DNA from 3 places in the Paenibacillus sp. 276b genome. Region 2 is predicted to be linked to each of the others. Evidence: predicted binding sites of a transcription regulator. Region 2 holds the regulator's gene; each other region holds the start of a gene.
What was found. Region 2 encodes NrdR, which represses ribonucleotide reductase genes. Its sites were predicted from a motif close to AACACNATATATNGTGTT; they were not measured.
Positions count from the first base shown of each region.

Region 1 (10,522 bases), on a different contig from region 2:
ACTCCATCTGAACGAATGGTAATGGTGGATTCAGCTTCCGTATTCAATACCATTACGGATGAGTCCCCTCGAATGGATATATTCTTGTCTATACTTACGGGACCAGAATAAATACCCGGCTCAAGTACAAGCACTTCTCCAGGTCTAGAACCATCAATGATTGACTGGAGTGGAATAGCATCTTTGGTCTCAGGAGCAGCGTTTGCAGTGTCCAGCGGGTAAGATAGTGGGATCAACAGTATCCCTATAAGCAGCAATATGCTCAGGACAATCCGTTCGCGAAACATCATAACCTCCTTCATGAAACACACTGCTCATAGTGTACATAAAAACAAATTTTTACCATATAGCTCAAGCTAGCTATAGAGCTGGACGTTTTGTGTCCAAATTGTGAGGTCATTGTGGTAAAAGTAGAAAAATCACATCCACTTAACATGAAAATAGAAAGAACACACGGATATAGTAAAAAAAGCTTATTACAGACGATTATGGTCTGTAATAAGCCCTTGCTCCAATGCGTAACGTGTCAGTTGAACACGATTTTGAACCTGCAGTTTTTGCAAAATATTTTTTAAATGATTCTTGACGGTATACTCTGAAATTGTATAATTCACAGCGATTTCTTTGTTCGTCCATCCTGCAGCCACGCCATACAGAATATCCTTTTCCCTTGTCGTTAGTGGAACGTCAGGTTCTTTTTTCTCCGTGAGTGAGACATCCTTCAGGATTTGGTAAGCCACCTCGCGGCTCAATGGAGCTTCTTCTGTAACGATGGAATGAAGATATTCCAGCCACATGGAGGGTTCAAGGTTTTTGAGCAGATAACCCTGAGCTCCCCGTTTCAACGCTTCCAGAAGGTGTAGTACATCATCCGAGACGGTAATCATGACAATTTTCACATAAGGAAACGCCAATTTGATCCGCTGTGTTGCTTCAAGACCGTTCATAATTGGCATCTGAATGTCCATTAGGATTAGATCGGGAAGCCACTGTTCTGTATAATCAATCGCTTGTTGACCGTCCGAAACGACGCCAATCACTTCGAAGCTGGGGTCCATGGATAAAATTTCACATATGGCTTCTCTCGCATGAGCGTGATCGTCTACAACAAGTACGCGAGTATGGCTCATAACATCTCACCATCCTTTGAAAATTCGACAACAGTAAGCTGCTGCTCCCTTCGGAATTGCATGTTATAGTTCAGCTCATTCATCCGCTCTCTCATGATTTTCAGTCCATATCGATCCTTTCGTTCAAAGGGATTCATCTCAAATCCTTTTCCATTATCTCGAATCGTGATATTCCAGCACTTCTTGTGCCCATTTCCCTGAATCCATCCTTGGGATGCAGATGCATGCTTTTGAATATTAAAAAGAGCTTCCCGAATACAAGCGAGCAGTTCTACTTTCTCTTTGTCAGTAAATGCATCATCCGGGATGCTCCAATCCAGTTCGATTTGAACGGGGATATCTTTGGCAATTCTTCGAATTTGACCAAGTAGTGTGACCGATTCGTTCGTAGTGAAGGTATTGTCAACGTTAGGATCATAACGTAAATCGGCAATGGCCTGACGCACATAACGATTGACTTCATGAACCGTTTTCTTGATCGAATACACATCGTCCAACTGTTGATCCAACTTGGCTTGTTCCTCTAAACGCCCCACTTTTACCGATAATAAAAAAAGGGATTGGGCGATTCCATCATGGAGTTCCTTGGCCATCTTTTCACGAGATTCCAATGCGGCTTTGGCTTCACGCTCATGCTCCAGCTCTTTTTGAATACGTTCCAACATCAGAAACAGCCGAGTTAACAACGTTATACTCACGACATATACAATGACAGGCGTAAGCCAGTTGCCCAAATTCATTGATATGTAGGGGAGCAGAAACTGATGTCGTACATACTCCCACAGTCCAACGGTCAAGGTGGGAATGAGCAAGATCATCCACTTGATTTGTTTGTAAGACATATTCTCCTCCTGAACTGCAAGATAAGAATCAGTGAGGCAAACGAAGAATATAACCGAACCCCCACAGGGTTTGAATCAGATCTTCCCGATTCGGCACATACTCGGATAGTTTGTCACGCAACCGTTTCACATGGGTATCTACAGTCCGATAATCCAGATCTTCCTCATGCTCCACTTTCCAAACAATTCTCAGCAAATCCTGCCTGGAGAATGCGATTTCCGAGTGTGTCGCCAGATGATAAAGCAAATCAAATTCTTTGGGAGTCATATGAATCTCCACTTGTCCTACTGTGACTCTACGGGAAGTTGGATTGATTAGAATGGAGGAAATCAACACCTCGCTCGCTGAATGATCTTTTGGCGCAGGTTCGATTAATCCGTTATAACGAGCCATCATAGTTTTAATACGTAGCACAACCTCCCTCGGACTGAATGGTTTCATGACAAAGTCATCCGCCCCTGCTTTGAAAGCTTCAAGCCGATCAGTTTCTTCTGACTTGGCTGTCAGAAACATGACGGGTATGCTTAAGTTGGTCCTAAGATAATGGCATATTTCAATTCCCTTAATATCGGGAAGAATCCAATCGAGAATGATCAAGGCATAAGAACCGTGATGAAGCTGCCCAAGGGCTTGCCAGCCTAGCGAAGCCTCCTCAACGATAAATTGTTCTTTCTCCAAATACATGCGAAGAAGTCTTCGGACCCGTTCATCATCATCTACAATCAATATTCTATTTTGCTGCAGGGTCCCGTTCATGTCTTACCTCCAAATCTTTGCGATATTCTGGTTATTTTCTTAGTTTCTCATTGTAAAGCCTCAAGCCAGTGAGTGAACTTGATGTAATCAGCATACCTTCAACGTACTCAAAAGGCATGACTCCATAGAGCCATGCCTTTAATAATCTATCTCTGAATTGTAGACAATGTATGAACGATTATGTCCAGGCTTATTTCTTGCCGGTGACGGCTGCTACCACATCGTCTGCCACCTTGCCGTCTGCAATTGGGCCGGACATCATCCAATGTCTGGCTGACACTTTGAACACATGGTTGTCCTTCACAGCAGGCATCGTTTTCCATACATGAAGTTTCTCAACTTCCGTTGCAACGGCACTGTTCTCATTGAACTCTTCTTCCGTGCTAATCGATCCTCCGTAGATGGCAAACACATAATCAGCTCCAATAGAAGGCAGCTTCTCTAGAGATGTCGTGACTCCCCAATCGTCCTTAGTATCCTTCTGGAATGCTGCAACGCTTTCGTCTGGATTTAACCCCAATTCAGTGTAGATAAGTGGAGCGAAGCTCGGAAAGAACACCTGCAGATCCTTGTCCGATGGACGCATGAAGACAACTGTTTTGTCCGGGCCCACAGCCGAAATGATATCTTCCTTGGCCTGTTTCAGTTTGTCGGTGTTCGCCTGAAGCACCTCCTGTGCTTTATCTTCCAAGCCCGTTGCCTTGCCTATTTCCACAATGGTTTTCTCCCAATCATCCGGTGAATAGGCAATGGTTGGCGCAATCTTGCTCAGTTCCTCATACGCTTTGTCATCAATGGCGTTTCGCTGAACCACGATAAGATCGGGCTGGGTTGCCAAGATGGCTTCCAGATTCGGATTGAAATCCGCATTTCCAGCGAGCGGAATGTTCAGTGCTTTGAGCTGGTCATCCAAGTAGTAGCCATCAAAGTCGTATGCATAGACCATCGGTACGCCCAGGGACAATGTAAGATCCTCCAGACCAAATACGGCAACACGTTTTGGATGTAGCGGAACTTCCGTTTTGCCCATGGCATGTTCGATGACCTGAGTCTGAGGCTCTTCGGCAGTTTGAGTCGCTGCGCTTGCGTTTGTCTTGGTCGTTTCTGTTGTGGCTTGCTCCCCTGCTGTATTTGTTTTATTTCCGCAGGCAACAACCATAAGTGAAAGAACCAATAGCAGGAGCATCAATCCTGCAAATCCGCGTTTCCTTCCATGTGTAGCCTTTTTTGAACGATCTCTTCTAAAGAGATCATTATTTTCTGTGTGAGACATGAGTTCCCCTCCGCATTTCTGTATTGAGAATGATTATCACATGATGATTATACAGATGTTACTCAGCGAAGAAAATAGAAGAAGATGTCTACTTTCGCCCATTACCGGGCACTAAATAGCAAGTTTACTTCCTGAAGCAGAAGTTCATGCCGATTGGCTGTATGTTCCAGGATCGGTTCGCTTAACCAATGTCCTCCCTGTGTCAGATAGACTTGTCGGTTTCGTACGGCATGCAGCTGTTTCCAGCTTTCCGCATGTTGAAGCCTCTCCCACACCATCAGGGAATGATGGTCCTTCATAACACTAACGATGATGACGTCCGCATCGAATGCAGCAAGCTGTTCGGCTTCCACGTATCTGGTAAATTCGATCTGATCCACACCCGAAGCCGCTGCAATCTTCAAATCGTCATAAAATACGGTTCCTGCTCTTCTACCCCAGATCTGAATGCCCCGGGGAGACACACTTAATGCGATTAGCTTACCTTGCTGAAACGAATGAGGAATATAATGAAGAACCGTTTCCACCTTTTCCTCATATCGAAGAAGCCATCTTTCACTTTCATTCTCCCGATCCAAAAAACGGGCCGTTCGCCGCAGATGTTGCCGCCAATCCTCTCCGTGCCAACTTAGAAACAACACCGGTGCGATGTGCCGCAGCTTCTCTTTCTCCTCTTCGGGGATCATCTCGTCCAATGCAACAATCCGGTCTGGCCTGGCCCGCATCAATGCTTTGAGGTTGAAATCATAGTCGTGGCTGAGTGCTACCTTGACATCATAACGATATTTCCGACGGTAATCATCTGTCCAAAACTGATCAATGGGCGCTGCGAAGGGGATGATTTGCAGGGTCAGCAAATGCCCGATATTGGGCCAGCTGTACGCGGCTGTTTTGCATTTCCTGTTCGCAATATATGTACGAGGCGGTAATCCCACCTGCTTTTTGAATTGGCTGCTGAAATAGTGTTGGTCCTTGAAACCTGCCAACAGAGCAATGTCTTTCAGTGGTTGTCCTGCTTCCATCAGACGCTTGGCCTCGTTGGTGCGAATCTCTTGCAGATAGTCCATCGAACTCTGACCGAACTTCTCTTTGAATGATCTCATGAAATAATAGCGGCTCATGCCCGCTTCATCGGCCAGGTTCTCGACTGTGATTGTATCCTGATAGTGATGCAGCATGTATTTCCGTGCTCTCTCGAGTGCGTTCTCGTGTTGGTTCTGCTTCTTGAACAGAAGATGCAGCAGGTCCTGGAAACCTGTTTGGCTTGCGAAACGATCTGTTGAATCACCGGTATGCCAGTAACAGACGATTTTTTCGCAAAGTTGCTGCACCTGTGCATCTGGAAACGTGATTGACCTACCAAGCTCCGTCAACAAATGCTCAGAGGACACCTTCTGTCCTTCATATGGAATGATGCCGATATGAATCCGGTATATGATCTGCTCTCCATCCGTTAAATAAACGGTCTCGACCCGTTGGCCTGGTAATACTAAATGGGCACTATTTGGAACGAACGGATGCGGTATGCATCAATGACGATATTGCCGTGACGATTTGCAGCAACAAGAATGACATGGTCTGGTGTTTCTTCGTATACCAAACGATAGGCCTTGTCGACCGAATCCTTGAATACGTTCTTTAATCCATACCATGCGAGATCTGCTGCTGTCTGTCCTTCACCCTCTGGGTGATTTTGTTGTAAATGTGTCATCATAGCGCATCCCTCTTTTCGAATCTTCTTCAAAATTCTAAATGATAACAATTCTCAATGTCAATCATAATTCTCTCATGCACCAAATATCGTGTCTTCGAATATGGATATCTACTAAGCCACAAATTTATTAAACCTAGTAATAGAGCCCATTCATCCGGTTTTTCACAAAATTGATACCGATAAGCATTTGACAAAGCTATATATTGATATAAAATTAAGAAATAGATCTATATATAGTGTTTGTTTTTGATCACCTTTCATTTGTCAAGGAGGATATGATAGTGCTAATTGTGTATGATTCGATAACCGGGAATGTTAAGAGGTTTATTTCCAAGCTTCAACTGCCGGCTGTTCAGATTCAGAATCAAATGACGATTGATGAACCGTACGTACTTGTGACATATACAACAGGTTTTGGACAGATACCTGATAAGGTGTCTTCTTTTTTGCAAAAAAACTCTGCATACCTGATTGGCGTGGCCGCCAGCGGTAACCGTAACTGGGGTGAGCGTTTTGCCAAAAGTGCAGATTTGATATCTGCATCTTATAACGTCCCGGTTATTAGTAAATTTGAATTATCGGGCTCCAAGAGAGATGTGGAGTATTTTGAACAGGAGGTGAGCCGCATTGCGTCATATTGAATTAAATAACATGCTGCTAAAGCGCGACTCTGATGGCTTCTTCCAGTTACATAAGGATAAAGAGGCTGTAGAGGAGTTTATGAGAGAAATCAAAGATAAAAGTATGGCATTTGCCAACATTGATGATCAAGTCAAATTCATGATTGATCATGATTATTACGAGGATTTCTATGCTTCCTATACAGCTGACCAAGTTAGAACCGTATTTGAAATTACGCGTGGCTATCAATATAACTTTCCTTCCTATATGGCAGCTTCTAAATTCTATACTGATTATGCATTGAGAACATATGACCGCAAAACATACCTTGAGCAATATGCGGATCGAGTAGCAGCCGTAGCACTTCATCTGGGTCAAGGACACTTTGATACGGCTTGTTTGCTGTCTCGTTCTATGATGGAACAGCGTCTTCAACCGGCAACCCCTACTTTTCTAAATGCGGGAAAAAGTCGGCGCGGTGAACTGGTTTCTTGCTTCCTGCTTGAAATGGATGATTCACTGAACTCCATAAACTATGTACTAAACACTTGTATGCAGTTATCCAAAATCGGTGGTGGAGTGGCTGTCAACCTGTCGAAGTTGCGTGCTCGTGGTGAAGTCATTAAAGGGGTTGAAGGTGCTGCTAAAGGCATCACGCCTGTTCTCAAGCTGATGGAAGACGGCTTCTCCTACGCTGATCAGATGGGTCAACGTAAGGGGTCTGGTGCAGCATACTATAATATTTTCGGTTGGGACGTTATGGAACTGCTGGATAGCAAAAAGATTAATGCGGATGAGAAAATCCGGCTGAAAACTCTCTCTATCGGACTTATTGTCCCTAATCGTTTCTATAAGCTGGCTCAAGATAATGAGCCCCTGTACCTCTTCGCACCTTATAGTGTCTACAAGGCGTATGGAACACATTTGGATGATATGGATCTGGACGTGATGTATGATACCTTGCTGGCTGACGACCGCGTGAAGAAGAAAAAATCGCTCAGCGCACGGGATATGCTGACCAAAATAGCGATGACTCAACTTGAATCCGGTTATCCCTACATCATTAATAAAACCAATGCCAATCAAGCACATGCCTTGAAAAACGTAGGACAAGTCAAAATGTCGAACCTTTGCACAGAGATCTTCCAGCTCCAAGAAACTTCTGAAATTACAGACTATGGTCAACCGGATATTATTCGCAAAGATATCAGCTGCAACCTGGCCTCCCTCAATATTGTTAATGTTATGGAGAGTGGCAAGATCAAGGAATCCGTTCATGAGGGAATGATCGCACTAACCTCCGTCAGCGACATGACACATGTAGCCAATGCTCCCGGTGTGGCAAAAGCCAATTCCGAAATGCATTCCGTTGGCTTGGGTGCCATGAATCTGCACGGTTACTTAGCCAAAAACAGGATTGCTTATGAGAGCTCGGAGGCCAAGGATTTTGTACGTACCTTCTTTATGACCATGAATTATCATTCTCTGGAGAAAAGTATGGAGTTTGCAGAGCAAACGGGTCAACGGTTCTATGGATTCGAGCAATCGGACTATGCGACTGGGGTATATTTTGATCGTTATGTGACTACGGATTACCGTCCCACCACATCGAAAGTACAAGAATTGTTTAACGCCATTGCTGTTCCGTCTCCTGAAGATTGGAACCTGCTTAAGTCTAAAGTGATGACAAATGGTCTCTATCATGCCTATCGCATGGCTATTGCTCCAACGGCCAGCATCTCTTATATCCAAAACGCAACATCCAGTGTAATGCCCATCGTGGAACAAATTGAGACACGGACCTATGCCAATTCAACCACGTATTATCCAATGCCCTATTTGCAAAAGGATAATGTCTTCTATTACAAGTCAGCGTATCAAATGGATCAATTCAAGGTAATTGATTTGATTGCGGAGATTCAGCCGCATGTGGATCAAGGCATCTCAACCATTCTGCATGTAAACAGTGATGTATCCACGCGGGAGTTGGCTCGCTGCTACCTGTATGCTGCTCATAAAGGGTTGAAATCTCTGTATTATACAAGAACCAACAAGCTGACGATGGAAGAATGCATTGCTTGTTCAATATAAATAATTTCCCTTTAGGGTATTACGATTGGAGTTTGATATACCATGCCGGCAATTCAAGCTGTGAACTGGAATCGAGCGGATGATGATTTCACACTGATGTTCTGGAATCAGAATATTATGCAATTTTGGACCGATGATGAGATTCCTTTATCCGATGATAAAATGACCTGGGGCATGCTCAGTGATATAGAAAAAGACGCTTATATGAAAGTCTTGGGCGGCTTAACCCTTCTGGATACGATCCAGGGTGGTGTAGGTATGCCGCAGATTATGGAGCATGTCGATGGACTGCAACGCAAAGCAGTACTTAGTTTTATGGCGATGATGGAACAAATTCATGCGAAATCATACAGTAGTATTTTCACCACATTGGCATCAACCGAAGAAATTGACAGTGTATTTAAATGGGTGGAAGAAAATCCATATCTGCAAACCAAAGCGACGATTATACGTCAGTATTACATGAATATTGAAACTTCAAAAGATCTGTATATGGCAATGGCTGCATCCGTTCTTTTGGAAAGTTATTTGTTCTACAGTGGATTTTTCTATCCACTCTATTTAGCCGGACAAGGCAAACTTACATGCAGTGGTGAGATCATTGATCTGATTCTGCGGGATGAAAGTATTCACGGTGTATATGTGGGGGTGTTGGCCCAGGAAATATACGCAAGCTTTGATGAAACGCAGCGGAACGATGTGTATCAAGGTTTGGTTGATCTAGTACAGCTTCTTCATCAGAATGAATTGCAATATACGAAGGAATTATATACGCCCATTCATTTGACAGAAGAAGTGGAAACCTTCCTGCGTTATAACGCAAACAAAGCGATGATGAACCTCGGGTTTGAACCATTATTTGATGACGAGGAAGTCAACCCGATTGTATTAAATGGAATCAGTACACATACCAAACAGCACGACTTTTTCTCTAAAAAAGGCAACGGGTATATCCGTACTCTGAATGTAGAACCTCTGACGGATGATGATTTCAAGTTTGAATAAGTCATAAAGAATCATAGTAAGGCTGCTAACGTCTAGCCTATGAATATAAATCAAGAAGGCTGTTCCTCCCAGAGGAATAGCCTTCTTGATTTACTTTTCGAGCAATGAAATCAGTCTTTGCAGCAGAACAGGCTCTTCCTTGCGGAATTGCTCCAACCGGAGTCTTACCTTCGCAAACACGGCTTTGTCTTCACGAATTTCATGACGGATGTATTGATCCCTTAGCTTCATTGCCCTGGTGGTTATATCCTGATAACCATTCACAAGTTCTTCGTCGTAGGGGATCATCCCCTCATCTATCAAGTAGGTAATCCGTTCACTCATCATTTTTTTGTGCTCCCAGAGCACATGAAGATGCCTCACATCGTTACGGTCACCGAGACGAGGATCATTGCTCTCTACTGCATCATAGTACATTTGCAAATAGTCGTAGACGTCAATTCCGAAAGCCTGTTCGTCATCAGGAATGTAATTAATGCGATTCAGATGAGTCTCTCCGTTCAGGTAATCATGCAGTTGGTCGAGTGCTACGATTCTATCGAAAGGATAAGGAGAATGCGGCTCATATTTGTAAAAATAAGTGTGATGATCCGCGGTGAGCCCCTCTCTGAGCAGATGTCTCATGGAATGGACAGCATCCAGGAATTCCGTGAATGGAATCTGTACATTGCGGTAAACTCCCGTATGGTCGAACATGGAAGCATCAAAAAAACGATTGTCCCAATCGAAACCGTACAGAAAAAGATGATGAGGAAACGGTTCCTGCTGATAGGCCGCCGCTGGCGGTAGCTTCGCTTCGTCCAAAAACACGACACAATAATAGCCGCTGCGAATCTGATCCGCGAAAAATTGGGGCCAGGCGTCCAGCGCCAAATGCTCCAGAATCGTATAATTCACAGAGCATGTGAGTAGAAATGGATTATTGAAATTCAATTCGTTGGGTTTACCCCGAAAAAAATCGATATAAAACTGTCTGCCATCCTCCAGAAAGGTTTTCTTGCAGGACAACTGAATGAAGTTGCTGTAATACCAAGGAATCGTTTCCTCATGTGCACTGGTAATCGAAAGCGTGTAAGCCCACCTCAGAAA
Region 1 is NZ_FNRR01000001.1:2,091,703-2,102,224, forward strand. It holds gene BLV50_RS08800 (NosD domain-containing protein) at 1-287, opposite strand, end outside; gene BLV50_RS08805 (response regulator) at 477-1,130, opposite strand; gene BLV50_RS08810 (sensor histidine kinase) at 1,127-1,972, opposite strand; gene BLV50_RS08815 (response regulator transcription factor) at 2,001-2,729, opposite strand; gene BLV50_RS08820 (ABC transporter substrate-binding protein) at 2,920-3,915, opposite strand; gene BLV50_RS33740 (ABC transporter substrate-binding protein) at 4,104-4,859, opposite strand; partial or broken gene BLV50_RS33745 (helix-turn-helix transcriptional regulator) at 4,956-5,180, opposite strand; gene BLV50_RS08830 (hypothetical protein) at 5,492-5,713, opposite strand; gene nrdI (class Ib ribonucleoside-diphosphate reductase assembly flavoprotein NrdI) at 5,998-6,357, shown strand; gene nrdE (class 1b ribonucleoside-diphosphate reductase subunit alpha) at 6,344-8,428, shown strand; gene nrdF (class 1b ribonucleoside-diphosphate reductase subunit beta) at 8,471-9,433, shown strand; gene BLV50_RS08850 (hypothetical protein) at 9,524-10,522, opposite strand, start outside.
Region 1: the regulator NrdR is predicted to act here: its motif matches at 5,940-5,957, upstream of nrdI (class Ib ribonucleoside-diphosphate reductase assembly flavoprotein NrdI).

Region 2 (10,522 bases):
GTAACATTGCACCAAACGTACTGGATCGTAACTTTCAAGCAGAAAAACCAAATGAGAAATGGGTTACCGATATTACGGAATTTAAGTTGTTTGGAGAAAAGCTTTATTTATCACCTGTTCTGGACTTATTTAACGGTGAAATTATCACGTACACAGTAGGATCTCGCCCTACTTATTCATTAGTCTCCGACATGCTAAATAAAGCTTTTAAACGCTTATCCAACGAGGATGAGCTCCTCCTGCATTCGGATCAAGGCTGGCACTACCAGATGAAGCAGTATCAACATGCTTTGAAGGAACGGGCGATTATCCAGAGCATGTCACGCAAAGGAAATTGTTACGATAACGCAGTAATGGAGAACTTCTTTGGCATTATGAAGTCAGAATTTCTCTATCTTAATGAGTTTGAAAGTCTAGATGACTTCAAGCAAGAACTAGCACAATACATCGATTACTACAATCACAAACGCATTAAGTCAAAATTAAAAGGCATGAGCCCGGTACAATACCGAATTCATGCCATACAGGTTGCATAAAAATATTTGTCTAACTTTAAGGGGTCACTTCATTTACGGCACCCTGGTTTTTGTTTTTCAATTCAAGTCGGGTCAGGAATTTGTTTTTCTTCCCACGGCGCAGCACGACAAGTTCGTCAGATAGTTATGCATCTTGCCACTTAAAGACTCTGTGACTGTATAAAAGCAATCAAGTTGTCTCCTAATAAAAAAAGAACGGCATCTCTGCCGTTCTTTTTGATGGACTCTCAGGGACTCGAACCCTGGACCAATTGATTAAGAGTCAACTGCTCTACCAACTGAGCTAAGAGTCCATATGATGTTCTTGTATGGAGCCTAGGGGGATCGAACCCCTGACCTCATCGCTGCCAGCGATGCGCTCTCCCAGCTGAGCTAAGGCCCCAAATTATGAATGTAACAAGTTGTCCAACACTGCAATGCTCCGCAGGCGACTCCTATATCATATAAAATACAGCTTTTGCTGTCAACAACTTTTTCTTGAAGCTAAAGTGATTGGAGAAGAACAACCTTTTTACTGGAACACACAGATGGTAACCCCAGAATGCTCTTCCCCTTTTACCCGTTTCACTAATCCTCGTTGTTGTCTTTGGACAATAAAGATTTCAGTTCTTTCATGAACATATTGATGTCTTTGAATTGACGGTACACCGAAGCAAAGCGCACATAGGCTACTTCATCCACTGGAAACAGCTGTTCCATCAGCAGTTCGCCAATCTGACGGCTCTCTACTTCTGCATCGGCTGTATTTCGCAGAGACTTCTCTGCCTCAGATACCATCATTTCCAGTGTCTCCACAGAGACCGGACGTTTCTCACAAGCCCGAATCAGGCCACGGAGAATCTTGTCCCGGCTAAATTCCTCACGACTGCCATCTTTCTTGATGACGATCAGCGGTGTTTCTTCCACCATTTCAAAAGTTGTAAATCGACGGCTACATTGCTCACACTCACGACGACGACGAATCGATTTTGATTCATTGGCCGGCCTTGAATCAAGCACCTTTGTGCCCAGGTAGGCGCAATAAGGACATTTCAAATCAGATCACTTCCCACGTTTTACTTTTTACCAGAAATTGCCTGCATGCATTTAGTTATGAAAATCGTATTGCCGACACATAATACTTTTACCAACCGCGAGGAGGTGAACAGCAATGGCACAAAGCAATGGTAACTCCAACAACCTGGTGGTAACTAAAGCTTCCGCAGCTCTCGAACAACTGAAATATGAAGTTGCTCAAGAACTCGGAATCAGCATCCCACAAGACGGATACCAAGGTAACATGACTTCTTACGAGAACGGTTCGATCGGTGGATACATCACGAAGCGTCTGGTAACAATTGCAGAACAGCAATTGGCAGGTCAATACCAATAATATCTGCATCGTAATACGGTACACAGAGGAGCATGGAGCGGCCGGTGAACAACCGGCCTGCTCGGTGCTTCTACTTATTTTAGAGCATGAATCCAAAGTGTCTTAACTTAGAACGTATTATAGATCTTTACATATTGATTATAATAATAAATGACGCGTTGTACATAGTGCCGGGTTTCACCAAACGGAATATCTTTGACCGTCTCGAATGAACCGTCCCATACGCCATCCCTTAACCATGAGTTCACTTTACCTGGACCTGCATTGTAAGCAGCAATCATAGCCGCTTCATTCCCGTCAAATTGATCTGACAGATTACGTAGATACCAGGTGCCCAGCTGGATATTCCTTTCAGGCTCGTGCTTCAATTCTTCCAATGAGGTTCCCGGAATTTTGGCTTGCTCCATAATCCAGTTCGCGGTGTCAGGCATCAGCTGCATTAATCCGATGGCACCTCTCTTGGATTCCTTGCTTGTCTTAAAATTGGTCTCCACCTTGATGATGGAAGCGATGAGAAACGGATCAACCTCATAACTCTGAGACTGGGCCCGAATCTCTTCCTTATAATGAATCGGATAGAACCATGACATCCAATTGGTATTCAGGAACAGCACCAATACAAAAGACACAAACATCAACAACAGTACCCGTTTCTTACGCAGCAATCTCATATTAGGCCCTTACGATGCAAAAATGAAATGAGTTGCTGCTCCGTCTCTGACCACAAGCCGCTGTTATCGATAACCACGTCAGCACGCTGCTTCTTATCTTCAATATCCATCTGCACGTCTATACGGGCATCTGCCTGTTCTGCCGTCATTCCATCCCGGCTCATCAGTCGTTCTAGCTGCACTGACCTCGGAACGTAAACAACCATCACCTCTTCGAAGCCATCCTCCAGCCCTGACTCGTACAATAACGGAATATCCGATACGACCAGCTTGTCCGGATGTTCAAGCTCGTACAGAGCAGCGCGCTCGCGCATCTCCTTGCGGATCGCTGGATGTGTAATAGCCTCAAGTGCCTTACGTTCCTCTGGATTCTGAAAAACAATACTGCCAAGCTTTTTCCGATCCAGTGTTCCGTCCTCATTCAATATGGCTTGTCCGAACCGCTGAACAGCCGCAGCCAAAACGGGATGCCCGGGCAGCATTACTTCCCGGGCAATAACATCTGCATCAATGAGCAACGCTCCCTTACTGGCGAGAAAGGCGGACACGCTGCTTTTGCCTGTCGCGATCCCGCCGGTTAAGCCAATATTCATTATTTCACCTCACAACAACTTCATTATTCCCATAAACATTAATAAAAGCGCAGGTAACACAGATAATCTTCGCATCCACCGCAGAGCAGCAAAGCGCAACCCAACTTTCATGCCCAGTGACAGAAATGCCCCACTAAACAACGCAATAACTAATGCTGTCCACAAAGTCGGAAATCCCAATAATGCTGCCCCTAATCCTGCACCAAAAGCATCCAGAGAAAGGGCTATCCCCAGCCACATCGCTTCTTGGACGGATATACTGCCCGAGTTATCCATATCCGCCTTCGAGGGACTACGCAGGATCTGAATAACCACACCCAGCTTCCGCAGCTCAAGTGTAAAGACCATTCGTTCCAGAGATCCTCCAGAAGCAGATGGCTCAAGCTCCAGCGCGAGCACCTGATTCCTGCCCTTCGACTGAGCTTCTGGTGAGGCTTGCGTATTACTGCGGATTGTTCCTGCTCCTGTTCCCTCACCCACTCCATTGTCCGTTTCCAGCTGTTCCTTGCCCCGTTTTCGAATGAGTTGCAGCAACGACCATGCGCCAATACCGATCAGAATAACCGCTCCAACAATTGAAGCCACGTCCGGAGATACGACATGAGACAGAAGCACACCTACTTGCATCGATAATGCAATAACCAGACCCGAACAGATGGAAATGACGACAATGGATAACAGCGGAATTTTAGTTCTCCGCAGCCCATATGTAATCCCGACTCCAAAACCATCTAAACTAAGCGCCAAAGCAAGCGCCAGTAATGAAATAAAATGATGCAGCACCCCGGATTCCTCCCCTGTGCGGAACTCGTTCCAACTGGCGGCTGCCAGTATGGGTATACGCCCGCTTATTTCTGCCATATCAGTATATGGAGGGAGGAATCCAAGGGTGCTACAATTTGACGATTTCGTTCATGCTACCAAACCCATCAACGATTTAGAGCAGCGGTTGACAGTTTGGACAGTAATGCGTGCCCCTACCACCTACAACACTCTTCTCGATTAATGTGCCACACGTTGCACAAGGTTCAGACTTGCGTCCATATATTTTCAACTGATGCTGGAACATTCCCATCTCGCCCTGTCCATTGACATAGGACTTGATGGAGGAACCTCCTGCATTCACCGCATCCTGGAGCGTAACCACGATCGCTTCATGCAGCACGGTTAACTGGGCTTCGGTTAATGTCTTGGCAATGGTTTCTGGATGAATTCCAGCGCGGAACAAGGCCTCGTCCACATAAATATTCCCGATGCCGACCACATATGCCTGATTTAACAAGACGGCTTTAATTTTGGTCGTGCGTTTGCCAACAGCATCACGGAATGCAGCTACAGTAAACGCAGGATCAAGCGGCTCCAGCCCCAGTTTTAACAAAGGTTTGGATACCAGTTCCTCCCCTGCATTGAAGAGATGCATTGTACCGAATTGACGGACATCCTTGTAACGTAATTCTGTACCATCGGTAAAGTGAAAGATAACATGGGTATGCTTCTCCACTTCCTCATGCTGTTGGTATACCCCGTACCTGCCTTCCATCCGCAGATGGGAGACAAGCACCAGCCCGTCCAGCAAAATACGCAAAAACTTGCCTCTGCGCTCCACACCGATCACGGTATGTCCCTTAAGTTCCATTGCAAATGCATCTATGTCGTCCGGCCGCTGAATAATCCGCGGCAAGCTAACGGTAACGGAGTCAATGGTCTTGCCAACAATAAGTTGATTCAATGTTCTTCTGACTGTTTCGACTTCCGGTAATTCCGGCATGATGTTCTCACCTCCCCTATATTATAACGGAAGATGGCGCTCAGCGGGACCCCTTCTTGTGTCGAAAACAGTTGAAAAATATTTTGTAAAATAACGGAAAACCCGCTTGGGATCTATTATTTAGCCTCGTACCAGTTTTCTCCGTAGCTGACTTCCGCTTTTAGCGGCACTGACAGCTCCAATGCTTTTTCCATCACCGAAGGAACCAGCTCTTTCATCAGTTCCATTTCATCCGCAGGCACTTCGAATACAAGCTCATCGTGCACCTGTAATAGCATGCGGCTCTTCAGCTTGCGTTCACGCAGTGCTTCATCCATCTGTACCATGGCAAGCTTGATGATATCTGCCGCAGTTCCCTGGATCGGTGTATTCATTGCTGTCCGTTCAGCAAAGGAACGCAGGTTAAAGTTGCTTGCATTGATTTCTGGCAGATAACGACGGCGTTCCAACAACGTTTTGACATAACCATCCTGACGGGCTTCCTTCACAATATCATCCATATATCGACGCACACCCTGGAATACTTCAAAGTATTGATCAATGAACTGTGCTGCCTCTTTCCGCGTGATGTGCAGGTTCTGAGACAAACCGTAGTCGCTGATCCCGTATACGATACCAAAGTTAACCGCCTTGGCAGAACGACGCATGTCTCCATCCACCTCTTCTGGCTTCACGCCAAACACATCTGAGGCCGTCTTCGTATGGATATCCATGTCCTGGACAAAAGCTTCCTTCAGCCGCTCATCATCTGAAATATGTGCAAGGACGCGCAGTTCAATCTGCGAATAGTCTGCTGCCAAAATGGACCACCCTGGTTCGGAAGGAACAAATACCTTTCTGATTTTACGGCCTTCCTCCATCCGAATCGGAATGTTCTGCAAGTTCGGGAACTGGCTGCTAAGACGTCCAGTAGCCGCAATCGTCTGACGGTAAAACGTATGCACCTTGCCATCCTTATCTGAAATCTCTTTGAGCAGTCCTTCTACATATGTGGACTGCAACTTGGCAAGTTGACGATATTGCAGAATATGTTTGACTACATCATTATATGGAGCCAGCTTCTCCAATACTTCGGCATCCGTAGAGTATCCTGTCTTTGTTTTCTTCACCACAGGCAAACCGAGTTTATCAAATAAAATCTCACCCAGCTGTTTCGGTGAATTCAGATTGAATTCCGTACCGGAAAGCTTGTAGATTTCCGCCATCAACCTGCTTATATTTTCTTCGAACTCACTACCCAAAGCCTTCAAATCTGCCGTATTAGCCTTAATCCCCTGTTTCTCCATATCTGCAAGAATACGTGACAATGGCATCTCCAGTTCATGGAAAAGTGCGTTCATCTCATTACTCTCCAGTGCCTGCTCTTGGAGTGGAATAATGGCTGCTACTGCCGCCGCTTTACGACATAGAAAATCGCCCAATATATTCGCCTCAGGCACTCTGTATTTTGCACCTTTGCCCATAACCGAATCATCCTCCACGAGGGAAGGCAGACCATACTTCGTGGTCAGGCCGCTAATCGTCTGATTCGATTCAGTTGGATCAAGCAAATAGGCAGCCAATTGCACATCAAAGGACGCTCCAGCAAACTCAATGCCATGCGCATGCAGTGCCAGATCAACACGATGTAGATCATAACCACGCTTGGGTTGATCTGCATTGCCGAGCCATTCTCGTACTGGGGCAGCTGCATCTGACTGGAGCAATTCGGAAGACAGGAATGTATAGGTTTCGGCTGAACCAACAGCAAGTCCAATGAGTTTCGCCTGATGCGGGTTATCACCATGTGTCTCCACATGCAGCACATCAATGGATTCGAGTGAACTGAACAGTTCACTAATCGTTTCTTCTGTTGCAATGGAGGATTCCACTACGGCCGCCGGAACGGCTTCCTGTTCAGAAACTACACTTGCACGGAATGACAGGCGCTCTAGCAAAGACTTGAATTCGAGCTTGGCCAAAGCCGGACCTGCCAGTTCCTCTTTTAAGCCAGCAAACTGCATATCTTCCCAAGTTTGTTCCAATGGAACTTCACGGTGGATCGTGGCAAGCTGCTTGCTCATACGTGCATCTTCGGCGTGAGCCTCAATTTTTTCTTTCATTTTGCCCTTTAGCTCACCTGTGCCGTTAAGAACTTCCTCAACCGAACCGAACTGGTGCAGCAGCTTCAGAGCCGTTTTCTCTCCAACACCAGGAATGCCCGGAATATTGTCGGACGCATCGCCCATCAGACCTTTGAGGTCAATGATTTGCAGCGGGGTCAGACCATAGCGCTCCTTGATCTGAGCGGGATCGTATAGCTCAATCTCGGTTACCCCTTTGCGCGTAAGCCCGATATGCACATGTTCAGAGGCAAGCTGCAGCATATCTTTGTCACCTGACACAACGAGAACCTGTCTTCCGGCTTCATCCGCACGTTTCGTTAATGTTCCGATAATATCATCCGCTTCAAACCCTGCAAGCTCAAACTGGGCAATCCCGAAGCCCTGAAGCAGCTCTTTCAGCAGCGGAAATTGTTCCGACAACTCCGGCGGTGTTTTCTCCCGACCACCCTTATACTCCTGGTAACCTTCGTGTCGGAACGTAACTTTGCCTGCATCAAATGCCACCATCACATGTGTCGGTTTATGCTCTTCCAGCAAGCGCAGCAGCATCGTGGTGAAGCCGTACACCGCATTGGTGTGCAAGCCTTTCGAGTTAGTTAGCGGTGGCATTGCAAAAAACGCCCTGTAAATAATGCTATTTCCATCTATAAGAATAAACTTGTCCATTCCAGCACCTCGCGTATCGTATGGTCAATCCTTCAATCACATCTACTCTCATGATACCATACACACCTGTTACAACAAAAAAAATAGTCATCTTTATAGGCCATAATCTGGCCTGCAAAAAAAAGGAACTCCCTCCGCGGATTGCCTGTTCACAGGCCGCCCGAGAGAAAGTCCCTTCATTTCGCTACGAATAATACCCCAATTCCACTAAAAACGGTTACCTATTGATTCAAATCAGGGCGTTTTCCTGTTACCAGATACACCGTGCTCTCACCAATGTTTGTTGCGTGGTCACCAATCCGTTCGATATAACGTCCTACCAACATCAAGAGCATCGCTTGGGAAGCCTTATTTGGATGGTCTGTCATAAACGAGTAGAGGTCACTGATCATATGACTGTACAATTGGTCAACCTGATCATCGGTCTGAGCCATTTTGTAGGCCAGATCCGTATTTTCTTTCAGGAAGGATTCAATGGATTCCTCAATCATGGACTTCACGATTTCCGCCATTCTTGGAATATCCACAAGCGGTTTAATGAGCTCCTGCCCATCCATACGAAGGGTCACTTTGGCCACATCCAGCGCAAGGTCACCCATACGCTCCAAGTCACTTGAGATTTTGAAGGCAACAATAATGCGTCGCAAATCCTTCGCTACCGGCTGTTGTGTAATGATGAGCTTGGAACCCAATTCCATAATCTTGTCTTCCAAGGCATTCAGATTCGCATCATTCTTGATGATGACCTGAGCTTTCTCGGCATCCATCGTCTGTAAACTTTCAATAGCACCATCCAACGCTGTGCCAACATGCTCACCCATTTGCCGAAGCAGTGTGCGCAGTTCCTCAAGCTCCTGATCAAATTCTCTTCTGCGAATCATAGATTCCATGTCCTCCTTATCCATCATCTCCGGACACGCCGGGATCGTTCGAACTCAGCTAGCTTATCCGAACCGTCCGGATATATAATCCTCGGTTCTGGAATCTTGCGGTGTGGAGAACAATGTTTCTGTATCCGCTGCCTCCACCACTTCTCCGTTCAGGAAAAATACCGTACGACCCGATACACGAGCAGCTTGGTGCATGTTGTGGGTTACCATTACAATTGTGTATTTGTGGTGCAATTCCTTGACCAGTTCCTCAATTTTGAGCGTTGAGATTGGATCAAGTGCAGACGTTGCTTCATCCATCAACAGTACGTCAGGCTGCACGGCCAGAGCACGTGCAATACAGAGGCGCTGCTGTTGTCCACCAGAGAGACTGAGTGCCGATTTTTTGAGCACATCCTTTACTTCATCCCACAGTGCAGCATGAACAAGACTCTGCTCAACCAAACGATCCAGTTCGGCTTTTTGCGTCACCCCGTGAAGTCGTGGTCCGTAGGCCACGTTATCGTAGATCGATTTTGGAAAAGGGTTAGGCTGCTGAAATACCATTCCGACCCGCTTGCGCAGCGTCTCTACTTCAATCTCATTGCTATAAATGTCGGAACCGTCCAACATAACTTGTCCTTCCACACGTACGCCCGGAATCATGTCATTCATCCGATTCAATGTACGAAGCAAGGTCGATTTACCACAGCCCGACGGACCGATAAACGCGGTAACCGTCTTCTCCGGCAGGTCCATCGATATATTTTTAAGCGCGTGATGCGTATCATAGTATAAATTAAGTCCTTCAATGTGAATGAGGTCCTTCATGGATGTTCACTTCTCCTTCGCGGCAGGGACAACCAGATTCCCTTACGTAGACCGATGCCAATGATTGAACTTGGCTCTCGGTCATCTATAATATCCTACCCTCTCATTGTAAAAACAGTATCACTTTCATGTTAACGGAATGTAAAAAGAGACATCTTTCACACCCATGACCCTCCTATCCGATCATTGCGTATGAATGATGCCTATCCTACCGTCATTTAGTCATCCGCCTGGACCATATCTTCCAGTCTCTCCCGAATGTGCTCGGCCAATTCTCCAGCCGTTTTGCCTTCCTTCGCGATATCCTCTGCAATATGGGACATGCCTGCCACAGCCGTGTTCAGCTGTTTGAATGCAGCCCCTCCTTCGTTTACATGAACGGAGCTGCTGTCAATCTCTGCCGCGCTTGCTCTCACCAGTTCTACAGTCTGTCTGGTCAATCCTCCGATATCATCCAGTAAAGAGGACATATTTCCCGCAACCTCACGGGTCTGCTTGGCTAGTGCACGAATCTCACCAGCAACGACCTGGAAACCCCGTCCGTACTCCCCCGCATGTGCCGCTTCGATGGAAGCATTCATAGCGAGTAACCCACTTTGGTCAGCCAATGAACGAATGGAACGTGCCATCCCGGAACCCATGTCGATAGAGCTCAGCATGTCATCAGCGTGTTTCTGCTGACCCTCCATATGCTGATATACACGGTTATAGGAAGCATCAACCTGACTGAGACTGCTCGCTCCCCGTTCGGACAACTGCATGATCTGAGACGCTTCTACCCCAGCCTTTTGAGCAGCTTGAACCAGTTTGGTGACGGAGTCGTTGATTCTCGTTATTTCCTGTCTGCTCTGTGTAATAATATGTACACGTTCTTCCGAAGCCACATGCTGCAGTTTACGGGAAAGGGACATAACATCCCTCATCGTCAACACACCCAGCAATCGGTCTTCTTCCGTAACGATCAAACAATCGTAGAAATGTTGCTCACTGCGTGCAAGAGCGATGTCAATAATCGCGGTCGCTTCTGCATGCACATCGACAATAACAGGAGAAGAGTCCGCTGCGTGTACAACCGGCTTACGATAGAAAAGATCTGCCGCGAAGCGTCCAT
Region 2 is NZ_FNRR01000002.1:1,119,417-1,129,938, reverse strand. It holds partial or broken gene BLV50_RS16170 (IS3 family transposase) at 1-536, shown strand, start outside; tRNA gene BLV50_RS16165 (tRNA-Lys) at 757-829, opposite strand; tRNA gene BLV50_RS16160 (tRNA-Ala) at 846-918, opposite strand; gene nrdR (transcriptional regulator NrdR) at 1,104-1,571, opposite strand; gene BLV50_RS16150 (alpha/beta-type small acid-soluble spore protein) at 1,687-1,908, shown strand; gene BLV50_RS16145 (lytic transglycosylase domain-containing protein) at 2,016-2,579, opposite strand; gene coaE (dephospho-CoA kinase) at 2,576-3,172, opposite strand; gene BLV50_RS16135 (manganese efflux pump) at 3,182-3,955, opposite strand; gene mutM (DNA-formamidopyrimidine glycosylase) at 4,110-4,940, opposite strand; gene polA (DNA polymerase I) at 5,057-7,711, opposite strand; gene phoU (phosphate signaling complex protein PhoU) at 7,933-8,592, opposite strand; gene pstB (phosphate ABC transporter ATP-binding protein PstB) at 8,656-9,411, opposite strand; gene BLV50_RS16110 (methyl-accepting chemotaxis protein) at 9,630-10,522, opposite strand, start outside.

Region 3 (10,522 bases), on a different contig from region 2:
TGCCTGATGGCAATACGATCCGACTGACCATCTCCATAGGGGTCGCAGTTTTTCCGGATCACTGCGACGACCGGGATGATAACGATTTCTTTGAACAGGCAGACCGTGCATTATATGAAGCCAAGAATACGGGCAGGAACCGCGTATGTGCCATTCCGCTGCGTTCCAGGTCGCTCTCCGTCGGCCAAAGCCCATTCTAATCTCAAACCAAAAAAGGGATGTCCTCATAGCCTATCAGGCTAGCAGGACATCCCTTTCTTATCTCACCACTTTGCAGCATTCGAATCAACTCGCGTACGGGTAAAAAGCAACCTGTGAGGTTGAGTTCGCCTTAAGCTAAGATTTGTTCGATTTCTTCAACGATGGCAGCATCCAGCTTCACACCGGAAGCGGCAGCGTTCTCTTTCACCTGCTCAGGGCGACTTGCCCCTACAAGCGCACTGGACACGTTATTTTGACGCAGAATCCACGCCAGAGCCAATTGACCAACCTTCAAGTCCAGCTTGTCCGCCACTTCAATCAACTGGCGAACCTTGCCGATCCGGTCAGCATTAATCTTCCCTTCATCCCATCCCAGCTTCGCTGCCCTGCTGTTCTCGGGAATATCGGACACCGAAGTGTATTTCCCGGTCAACAATCCTTGTGCAAGCGGGGAGTAGACGACTTGTCCAATACCTTTTCGCTCACCCAAAGGGATGATTTCACTTTCGATGTAACGGTCAAACATGTTGTATACCGGCTGGTTCACCACGATATGATCCAGCAACAGGCGGTCAGCGGTACCCAGCGCAGCTTCCATCTGTGCCGCGGTCCATTGACTAACACCTACGTAGAGCACCTTGCCCTGACGCACCAGATCGTCAAGTGCTCGCAGTGTCTCTTCAATCGGTGTTTCGGTATGATAGCGATGGCAATAATATATGTCTACATAATCAACACCTAGCCGTTGCAAGCTGGCTTCGCATTGTTCCTTAATATGTTTACGTGATAACCCTTGGTCATTTGGACCGTCACCCATTTTGCCAAAAACCTTGGTTGCAAGGACATAGGAATCGCGGGAATACGCTTTCAACGTCTGCCCCAGCAGTTCTTCTGCTGCACCCCGCTCGTACACATTGGCTGTATCGAAAAAGTTGATGCCTTCATCGAATGCGGCTTCAATTGATTTCACCGCGTTTTCACGTTCCACATATCCTCCGTATGTCAGCCAGCTACCCAGGCTAATCTCGCTTACTTTCAGTCCGCTTCCACCTAATCTACGGTATTCCATTGAATGCACATCCTCCTCTAAACTGATTAATGATGAAGTTCCCTTTCTATTGTATCGTATTCGGCTCGGATTAAAAGGGCTTCGGAGAAGAATTTGGGAAATAGTAGGGGTGAATATGAAAAGCTCCGCTAAAAGAGCGGAGCCACGACACGCATCAAATATTACCCAGTCACCACATTTTAATGAATGGGCACTAGTTAATTTTAGTTAACTGTTACGATAAATTGTTCCCATGCTCCGCCCACAGCGTTACGATTGGCAGACAGCACGCCTCCGTTATTCAGATCCGCACTGACATATTTACCATTCGCCACCGATTTGAAGGCCAACAATCCCCCACCCAGATCTTCACGGGTAAACTTCTCCCATGTGGATGGGTACGTGGCCGAGGCGATCAAACGCCCGCCATTATTCAGATCTGCTTGCACATATTTGATGTTGCTCATCGACAGGAAGGATACCGTACCATCCGAATTCTGGATGATTTTGAACCGCTCCCAATGTCCGGCAGTATCCCGATTGGCTACCAGTGCATCTGCACCGCCATTCTCTGCGCTAACAAATGTGCCGTTGGCATTGGCTTTCAGGCTGGACCATGTCTCTGTAAAAGGAGCTGTTCCCGTATGTTTTTTGACCACATTCTGGAACGAAGTATTAGAGGCAAAGTTCGCCGTTGTGAACTTGCTCCATTTTGAAGCAATTGTTGCCGCGCTGTCCGTATTCAGGTTCGGTGCCGGGTTGTTGTTGTTATTGTAATAGCCCCAAGTTCCGCCGCCTTTGACCTTATAACTCCAGTTCGTCCATGAAGCATTCAGTGCATTCAGACCAGACAGCCACTTCTCGGTCAGATCATCCTGACCAAACGAGAACTCGCCCGCTAACACCGGAACGTTCCAATTCTTCTGATAGGACGCCATATCCTTCAGCCAGCGATCCATCTCCGAATTGGTCAGATCCCAGTTGTTATAATCCGTGAATTGATAATGGTGCGTCTGATACATCACATTCGTCCAGCCATAAGTCGTTGGTGGTGAAGCTGCCCACCAGTCGAAGAATGCTGCGATGATGATCATGTGATCGGCATCCTTGGCACGGACGGCTTTGTACATCCGGTCATAGAAATCCATCTTTTGCTTGATTTGAGCTGCATTTTCACCCGTTCCCATGGTTACCAGAGGTTCATTGAGCAGGTCGTACGCGGCAACAGTTGGATTACCTTTGTAACGTGTCGCCATCCGTTCCCAGATCTGAATAGTCCAGTTCTGGTATGTAGAATTAGTCCACAGTTGGTTGGAATTCTCCTGACCGCAGGAATGCCATGGACAGGCGGCTCCCGGTGCACCGTGCAGATCGAGAATGACATACAGGTTCCGTTTGCCCGCTTCATCAATCAGCCAATCCAGTTTGCGGAACGTAACCGAATCAGGCTTCATGACACCGCTGGTGTTCATAAAATCCTCCCAATAGATCGGCACACGCACAACGTTCATGCCCCAGTTCTTGATGTTATCCAGATCACCAGCCTGAATCCAGTTGTCCTGATATCCATTGATCAGGCTCTGTGCACCCGATTCACCAAAACGATTCGTCAACGTGCGACGCAGCGTGTATTCATCTACCGCCCCGGAGGGCGTCATCCATTCTTCCTGCAGCAGCCAGCCACCCAAGTTTGTACCACGCAGATTTACCACGTTGCCTGTACCCGAATTATTGCGAACAACCGTCCCGTTAGCCTTCAGGAAATCCCCTGATCCAAAAGCCGCACTGGCCTTCGGTGAACCTACGGCCGAAGCCAGCAGTCCCAGCAGCAGACAGCTGCACAATAGCATAATAGTGCTCTTCTTCAACATGTTGACGCCTCCCTTAAATGGTCATATCTTGAGGTATGACTGAACCAGGATGCAGCACTCACGACAGGTAACGGTAATGCTATATAAACAGCGGGTGTACGAGGGGGACAATCCATGGATGTCCGCTATTTATCACAACTGGAGTTAGTGAAATCGATTACATTTTATTGAATATTAAACCCTTTATTCCTCCACTATCCCAATTATTGTTTCAATCGGTTATAACTTGTAATCGTTTTCAATTGGAATTATAATGGATTTGAATTAATTGTCAATCACTTATTTGGAGTTGTGAAGAATATGGATGTCAAAATCATTGATGTAGCTGCCATTGCAGGTGTGTCCCCGGCAACCGTATCGCGGGTCATTAATCAGCACAGCAAAGTAAGCACCAAGACCAAAGATAAGGTGATGCGCGCCATCGAGCAATTGGGATATCACCCCAACGCAGCAGCCAAGAATCTTCGTTCACAGAGAACCATGACAATTGGCGTAATCGTTCCCGATATTAACAACTCCTATTATGCCAAAATTATAAAAGGCATTGAGAACATCGCCTATGCCCGCCATTACAAGGTCATTATATGTGATGCTCATAACCTGAAAGAGAGAGAAGTCGATTATCTTAATTTGCTGCTGGATCGAACCATTGACGGTGTCATCATTATCACGCCCATGCTGGCGGATGAGGAATTATTCCAGCTTGCGGATAAGGGGTATCGCATTGGCATCGTTGGCAAATATATCGAACATGATCAGATCCCGTGTATATATACAGACAACGTGAAATTCTCCCAGGAAGTTGTTCAGCATCTCGTTGAGGCCGGACATCGAAATATCGTTTTCTTAAACGGTTATCCTGAAGCAATTGACAGCTATGAACGGCTAGAAGGTTACTTGAAGGCCCTGCGCAATCATCAGATTCCGTTCCGTCCCGAACTGATCGAGAATGGGAACTTCAATGAGGAAGGTGGGTACGAGGCCATCAAAAGACTGTTTAACAAAGGCCTGTCCTTCTCCGCTGTATATGCGGCTAATGATGAAATGGCGCTAGGTGTATACAAAGCATGTATGGAATACGGGATACGCATCCCTGAGCAATTGGCTATCGTAGGTGTGGACAACAATCGAATCAGCAAATACATTCATCCTACGCTAAGTTCGGTGAACCAGCCCAAGTATACGATGGGGGCCATTCTTATGGAGAAGATGATTGATACGATGAATACAAATGATTTTCAGGACAAACGTGTATTTAAAGTCGACTCGGAGCTGCTTGTTCGAGCTTCCTCTTCCTTCAAAATAACAACATAAAGCGCACCCGTAACAGGTGCGCCAGTTTAATATATGTTCACATATTCTTAATGCACAATGATGCTTAACGCATTCAACAAATCAGCCTGCTTCACCGGCTTGGTCAGGACCGCATCGAAGACCTCCGCTTCATGTGGATCGATATGCATGCCATACGGGATCAGAACAATGACCGGTGAATCTGTAACCAAGCGCTTCAGCTTGTGTACAAAATCCACAGCACCACCCTCCAACAGTCCCATATCCACAACGGCCACATCAGGCTTAAAGCCCTCCTGAATCCAGTCGTACGCTTCGGTGGTAACTGAGGTCATATGCACATCCATCTCCCATCTGCGCATCAGGGAAGAGGCCCCTTGCAGAATGTCAGGGTCCTTGGCAAGCAGCACCTTTTTGCCCTTCAGTCGATGCTGAATATTGGCAAGCTGAGGCAGTTCCCAATGTCTGCGGAGCGGCAGGCAGATCTCGAATTCTGTCTCCTTGTCTCCCATGCCATGCACCTGAATACGGCCGTTCATTAGGATGGCAAGATTCTGGCTGACCGCCAAACCGAGATTGGTTCCTACCAGCTTCTGTGTACTTATATTTCCATCCAAATTGTTAAATGATCTAAGCTTATTGTCCGAAGACAACATACGTCCGGTGTACTTCACATGGAGTTGAAGCGTACCTGCCTCCTCTGCATCTCCACCAGCTACGGTTGCCGTAACCAATACCGAACCTGTCCGTGTTGAATCTAGAGCATACTGAATGACATGGGCCAATAGTTGCCCGATCTTGATCTCATCCCCGACAAAAACCTGGGACACATTCAGATCAAGGTTCAATCCCAGCTCAATGTTCTTGCTCAGCGCCAGTCCCGCATAGAGATAAACGGTATTCTCAATCGTGGCTACCAGATCAAATGGATCATCGTGTACAACCGTTTTGCCTGCGTCATTGACGTTAAAACTCATCATATTATTCAGCAGGGAGAGCAGAATGTTACCGCTGGTTTCAATCATATTCACATATTCTGCCTGCTCGTCCGACATATCTGGTGTACGCATCAGATCCGTTAATCCCAGAATGCCGTTCAGCGGATTACGTATTTCGTGGCTCATCAGCGACAGCATCTGCGTCTTGGTCATTGCCTCAGACTCCGCACGTTCCTTCTCTGCCTGCAACTGCTCTTGTAGTTGCTCCGAATCACTCAGCTTCTGTTCCTGGACTTGCAGCGTATCTTCCAGATCCACAACATATCCGAGAAAAACGGCCATGGCTTGCAGAGTTTTCATATCCGTTTCACTGATCACATAATCAGGGTCATCCATCAGACAGATCGTGCCGAACGTTTCCCCGGATCTCCGCATAATGGGAATCCCCACAAAGAAACGATTGCCCAGTCCGCTTGTTACGTCCATTGATTTCGTAAGGGGATGTTCACATGTATCCGTGATGATCAGACTGCTGCCCTTATCTCTTAAGACCAAGCTACAATATGACGCTTCAAATGGAAGTTCACTACCTTTGGCGATCAACTCTTCCTCGCGGTTAAAAGCTTCCATAATAACATTCGTCACGCCATCATTCGTGGCAACGAAAATGGTGTTCACCTTTAATATACCGCTTAATACATCTACAATATGGGATGCGGCTTCCTGTATATTTTCATAGAAGCCCCTTGTAATGCCTAACGTTCCCATGATTCACCTCTCTTGTTTTAGCTGCACTTCAAATCCGTATCCCACAGTATGATTCAATCGATTAACGAGGGATCAAATGTTCCAAAACAGCTGTCACAAACTATTCATATATGAAGTTTTCTATCCTTTTTTCAAGCATCGTCAACTGAACTTGCACGGTAAATAGAAATTATACGCTTACCCTCCAGCTTTGAAAACATTTATCATTCAGGGCTATAAATCATGACAGTCGATCAGCCTCTCCCATGTGATCATTATCACACCTAAATAACAATATATAGTTTATAAATGGATAAAGAAACTCTACATGTAGTGTTCAATGAATGGACATTATCCCTATACAATTTCAATTTCATTATTTAGGAGGAACTGATATGAACATGCTTGAGTATGCCTCTCCACCGGCATCTGATCTTCTATCTGACCTGGGAAGACGAATTATTGGTGCTGAAGATGCCGATACGCTGAGGGAGAATGCCAATCTGAACGGAGACTCGTTCAGCGGCAAGATGAGCAGGCTCGGTTCGGAGACCGCCAAGTGGCATGCTCTGCGTCATGTGCTGCCTAAGGAGCTCGCTCTAGCTGTGGAGAACGGCGATCTGTATGTACACGATCTGGATCAGTATGCCCTTGGAACGACCAACTGTATCTTTATTCCGTTTGACCGACTGCTGGCCTCCGGATTCAATACCGGCAACGGTTCGGTTCGTACACCACAGACAATCATGTCTGCCATGGCACTGGTGGCCATTATTTTTCAATCCCAGCAAAACAGCCAGTACGGCGGTGTATCCGCCAATAAAATCGACTGGGATCTCGCACCTTATGTGAAGCGTTCGTTCCGTAAGCATTATCGGAAGGGGCAACGGCTGTTTGGGGAGATTGCCCCAATTGAGGATGAGCAACTGCATCTGGATAGCGATGAAGCAAAGGAGAAGTGTCCTCGAGCCTTTGCCTTTGCCTGTGAAGAAACGGAACTGGAGACCGAACAGGCTGCCGAATCTCTGATCCATAATTTGAACACCATGAGCAGTCGTGCTGGGGGACAGATTCCGTTCACTTCGCTGAACTACGGGCTGTGCACTTCAGCCGAAGGTCGGCTCGTGTCCCGGTCGTTGCTGGAAGCGACCATTCGGGGCCTGGGTAACGGAGAAACGCCCGTGTTCCCACAACATATTTTCCAGTGCAAGCAAGGAATTAATCAATCTGAGGGAGATCCGAATTACGACTTGTTCCGGCTTGCTGTGACCTGCTCCTCACGGCGCATGTATCCGAACTTTGTCAATGTGGATGCTTCCTTCAACCTTCTCTATTATCAACCGGAAGATCCCGATACGATCATTGCGACGATGGGATGCCGGACACGCACACTGGCTGATCGCTTCGGACGCAATCGTCAGAGCGGCAAAGGCAATCTGTCCTTTAACACCATCAATCTGGTCAAGCTCGGCATTCGATATGGGATCTGCCAGGGAGCAAGAGCCATCGCTGACCGGGCTGGCTTCTATACGGCGCTGGAATCCGTCATGCACAATGCTACGGATGGACTGCTGCACCGGTATCGAATTCAGATGAACCAGCCTGCCAAAGCATCGGACTTCATGATGCGGGAAGGAGTATGGGAAGGCGGTGAACAATTGGCTCCGAATGAACCGGTCGCCGATCTGTTGAAACATGGTACGTTATCCCTTGGTTTTATCGGACTTGCTGAATGTATGACCGCTCTATATGGCCGTCACCATGGACAAGACCTCCATGTACATCGAGAAGCCTTGAATATCATTCGTACGATGAGAGAATTCTGTGACCGGATGAGTGAGCAGCATAACCTGAATATCACCTTGTTCGCTACGCCCGCCGAGGGACTGTCCGGCAAATTCACCAAGATTGATCGTGAGCGATACGGCAGCATCGCGGGGGTCAATGACCGGGAATACTACACCAATTCATTTCACATTCCGGTCTATCATTCCCTTCCTGCCTATCGCAAGATTGAATTGGAAGCTCCCTTCCACTCACTATGTAATGCCGGAGCGATCTCTTATGTCGAACTCGACGGGAACGTAAGGGCCAATACCGCCGCTTTCCAACGAATCGTGCAATACGCGCTGGCCCAGGACATCGGGTATTTCTCCATTAATCATCCGATTGACCGCTGTCCGTCCTGTGGCTATGAGGGCGTTATTGGAGATGTATGTCCCGGATGTGAGGCTCATGAAACCCACGTGCATTTCCAGCGGCTGCGCCGGGTGACGGGATATCTGACCGGTGACTATAAAGTGCGCTTCAATGGGGCGAAGCAGGCCGAAGTGAGAGACCGGGTGAAGCATCGTTGAATCTGTATGGTTACATTCCGGAATCGGTGAATGAGGGGCCTGGCCTGCGTGCCGTGTTGTTCATCAGCGGATGCCGCCATGCCTGTCCGGGCTGCTTTAGCCCCGGCTCATGGAGCTTCCGTGCAGGCGAACCATTTACGGAGGAGCGGCAGCAGCAGATTTTGCATGAGGTAACCTCTCATCCCTTGCTGGAAGGGGTAACGTTATGCGGAGGTGATCCTTTTTTCTCTGCGGCAGAATGCTCCTCCTGGGTTCGGCAGCTTCGGGCTGCACGACCTGATCTGACTGTATGGGCATACACGGGGTTTGTGTATGAGGAATTGATTACAGACCCGTCACGGGCGGAGTTATCCCGGCTATGCGACGTCATTATCGACGGGCCTTATATCGCAGCTGAACGTGATGTGTCTCTTCCTTTTCGTGGCAGTCGTAATCAGCGCATCGTTAATGTGGGTGCAACAATGGCTGGCCAGACAATCGTTACCATGCAGTTAGATGCATGGTAACGATTTTTTTATTTGAGGGGGATCAAGCACAGCGTGGGCGATGATATGGTTCATTTTAAGGAGTCAAATCTGCCAATATATCTAGGATTCATAGAGCACTGTTTTATTTCCGATCGGATTAATGATATATGTTGCAAGCCCTTAGGTTATCGTCTATGATTGGTAGCATAAGAGCAAGTATAAGACGATTGCATCATGATACAATCTATCATCTATGCTTGGTCGCCAATTTCATAGCCAGAGATGTGTACGCACATTTCTGCACACGGAAACAGGTGCCTACCGCGCTACATGCGTGGTCAGGCTTAAAAGGGAAGCACGGTGTAAATCCGTCGCGGTCCCGCCACTGTATACGGGGAGTCTGTGCATATAATCCACTGGTGTAACCACCGGGAAGGAATGCATATGACCATGATCCGCAAGCCAGGAGACCTGCCTGTTTCGACAGCATCGCATGACCTACGGAAGATAGGAAGGTGTTAGAGCAACCGCTACAACTACTTATAGCAGGTGTTCTTTCCCATTCTATCTTTGTGCACAGTCGTCATTCATGATGCCTGTTTCTCGGGGTATGGAATCGGAAGGAATGCCTTTTTTTGATGCTTTCAAAAGAAACACACCACAATAGCTTCAACTTGATGAGTTACCTATTATAAATGAGGAGGAATTTTACATGTCGCAATCACAGCAACAACAGCCACAAGTACTGACAGGCAACCTTGGTTACCCCCGTATCGGTGCGGGACGCGAATGGAAAAAAGCACTGGAGTCCTTCTGGGCTGGCCGAATCGATGAATCTACGCTTCATCAGGAGCTGACCACACTTCGGTTGCAAGATCTGAAGAAACAGCAAGCACAGCAGCTCGATCTGATTCCTGTGGGCGACTTCTCCTACTATGATCATATTCTTGACGTATCCGCGATGTTTGGCGTCGTTCCTGAGCGCTTTAACCATACAGGCGGACCGGTATCCGTATCTACCTACTACGCCATGGCCCGGGGTAATGATCAGGCAACAGCCTGTGAGATGACCAAGTGGCTGAACACCAACTATCACTACATCGTACCTGAGATTCATAATGATACTGCATTTGCATTGCTTGAAAATAAACCCCTTGCCGCCTATCGCGAAGCGAAGCAGGAGCTTGGGCTGGAAGGTAAACCGGTCGTCGTCGGTCCGTACTCGTATGTACGTTTCGCCAAAGGCTATGACGCGGAACGCTTCGCAGAGATCGTCACACGCCTCGTTCCCGTATACGCCCAGCTTCTGTCTGAACTTCAAGCAGAAGGCGTACAGTGGGTACAGATCGACGAGCCTGCTCTGACGCTGGCTGTCTCTTCCGAAGATGAAGCCTTGCTGCAACAGGTGTATGCTGCCTTGGCACAAGCTGCACCGGAATTGAAGCTGCTGCTTCAAACATACTTCGAATCGGTGGAAGCTTATCCGGTCGTGACAGCACTGCCTGTTGCCGGAATCGGCCTGGACCTGGTCCACGGCTATGAAGGCAACCTCGCCAGCCTGCGGGAGCATGGCTTCCCGCAGGATAAATGGTTGGGCGCC
Region 3 is NZ_FNRR01000003.1:210,733-221,254, forward strand. It holds gene BLV50_RS16995 (GGDEF domain-containing protein) at 1-200, shown strand, start outside; gene BLV50_RS17000 (aldo/keto reductase family protein) at 332-1,270, opposite strand; gene BLV50_RS17005 (cellulase family glycosylhydrolase) at 1,474-3,120, opposite strand; gene BLV50_RS17010 (LacI family DNA-binding transcriptional regulator) at 3,421-4,434, shown strand; gene BLV50_RS17015 (hybrid sensor histidine kinase/response regulator) at 4,482-6,119, opposite strand; gene BLV50_RS17020 (anaerobic ribonucleoside triphosphate reductase) at 6,494-8,455, shown strand; gene nrdG (anaerobic ribonucleoside-triphosphate reductase activating protein) at 8,452-8,961, shown strand; cobalamin riboswitch at 9,218-9,416, shown strand; gene metE (5-methyltetrahydropteroyltriglutamate--homocysteine S-methyltransferase) at 9,635-10,522, shown strand, end outside.
Region 3: the regulator NrdR is predicted to act here: its motif matches at 6,419-6,436, upstream of BLV50_RS17020 (anaerobic ribonucleoside triphosphate reductase).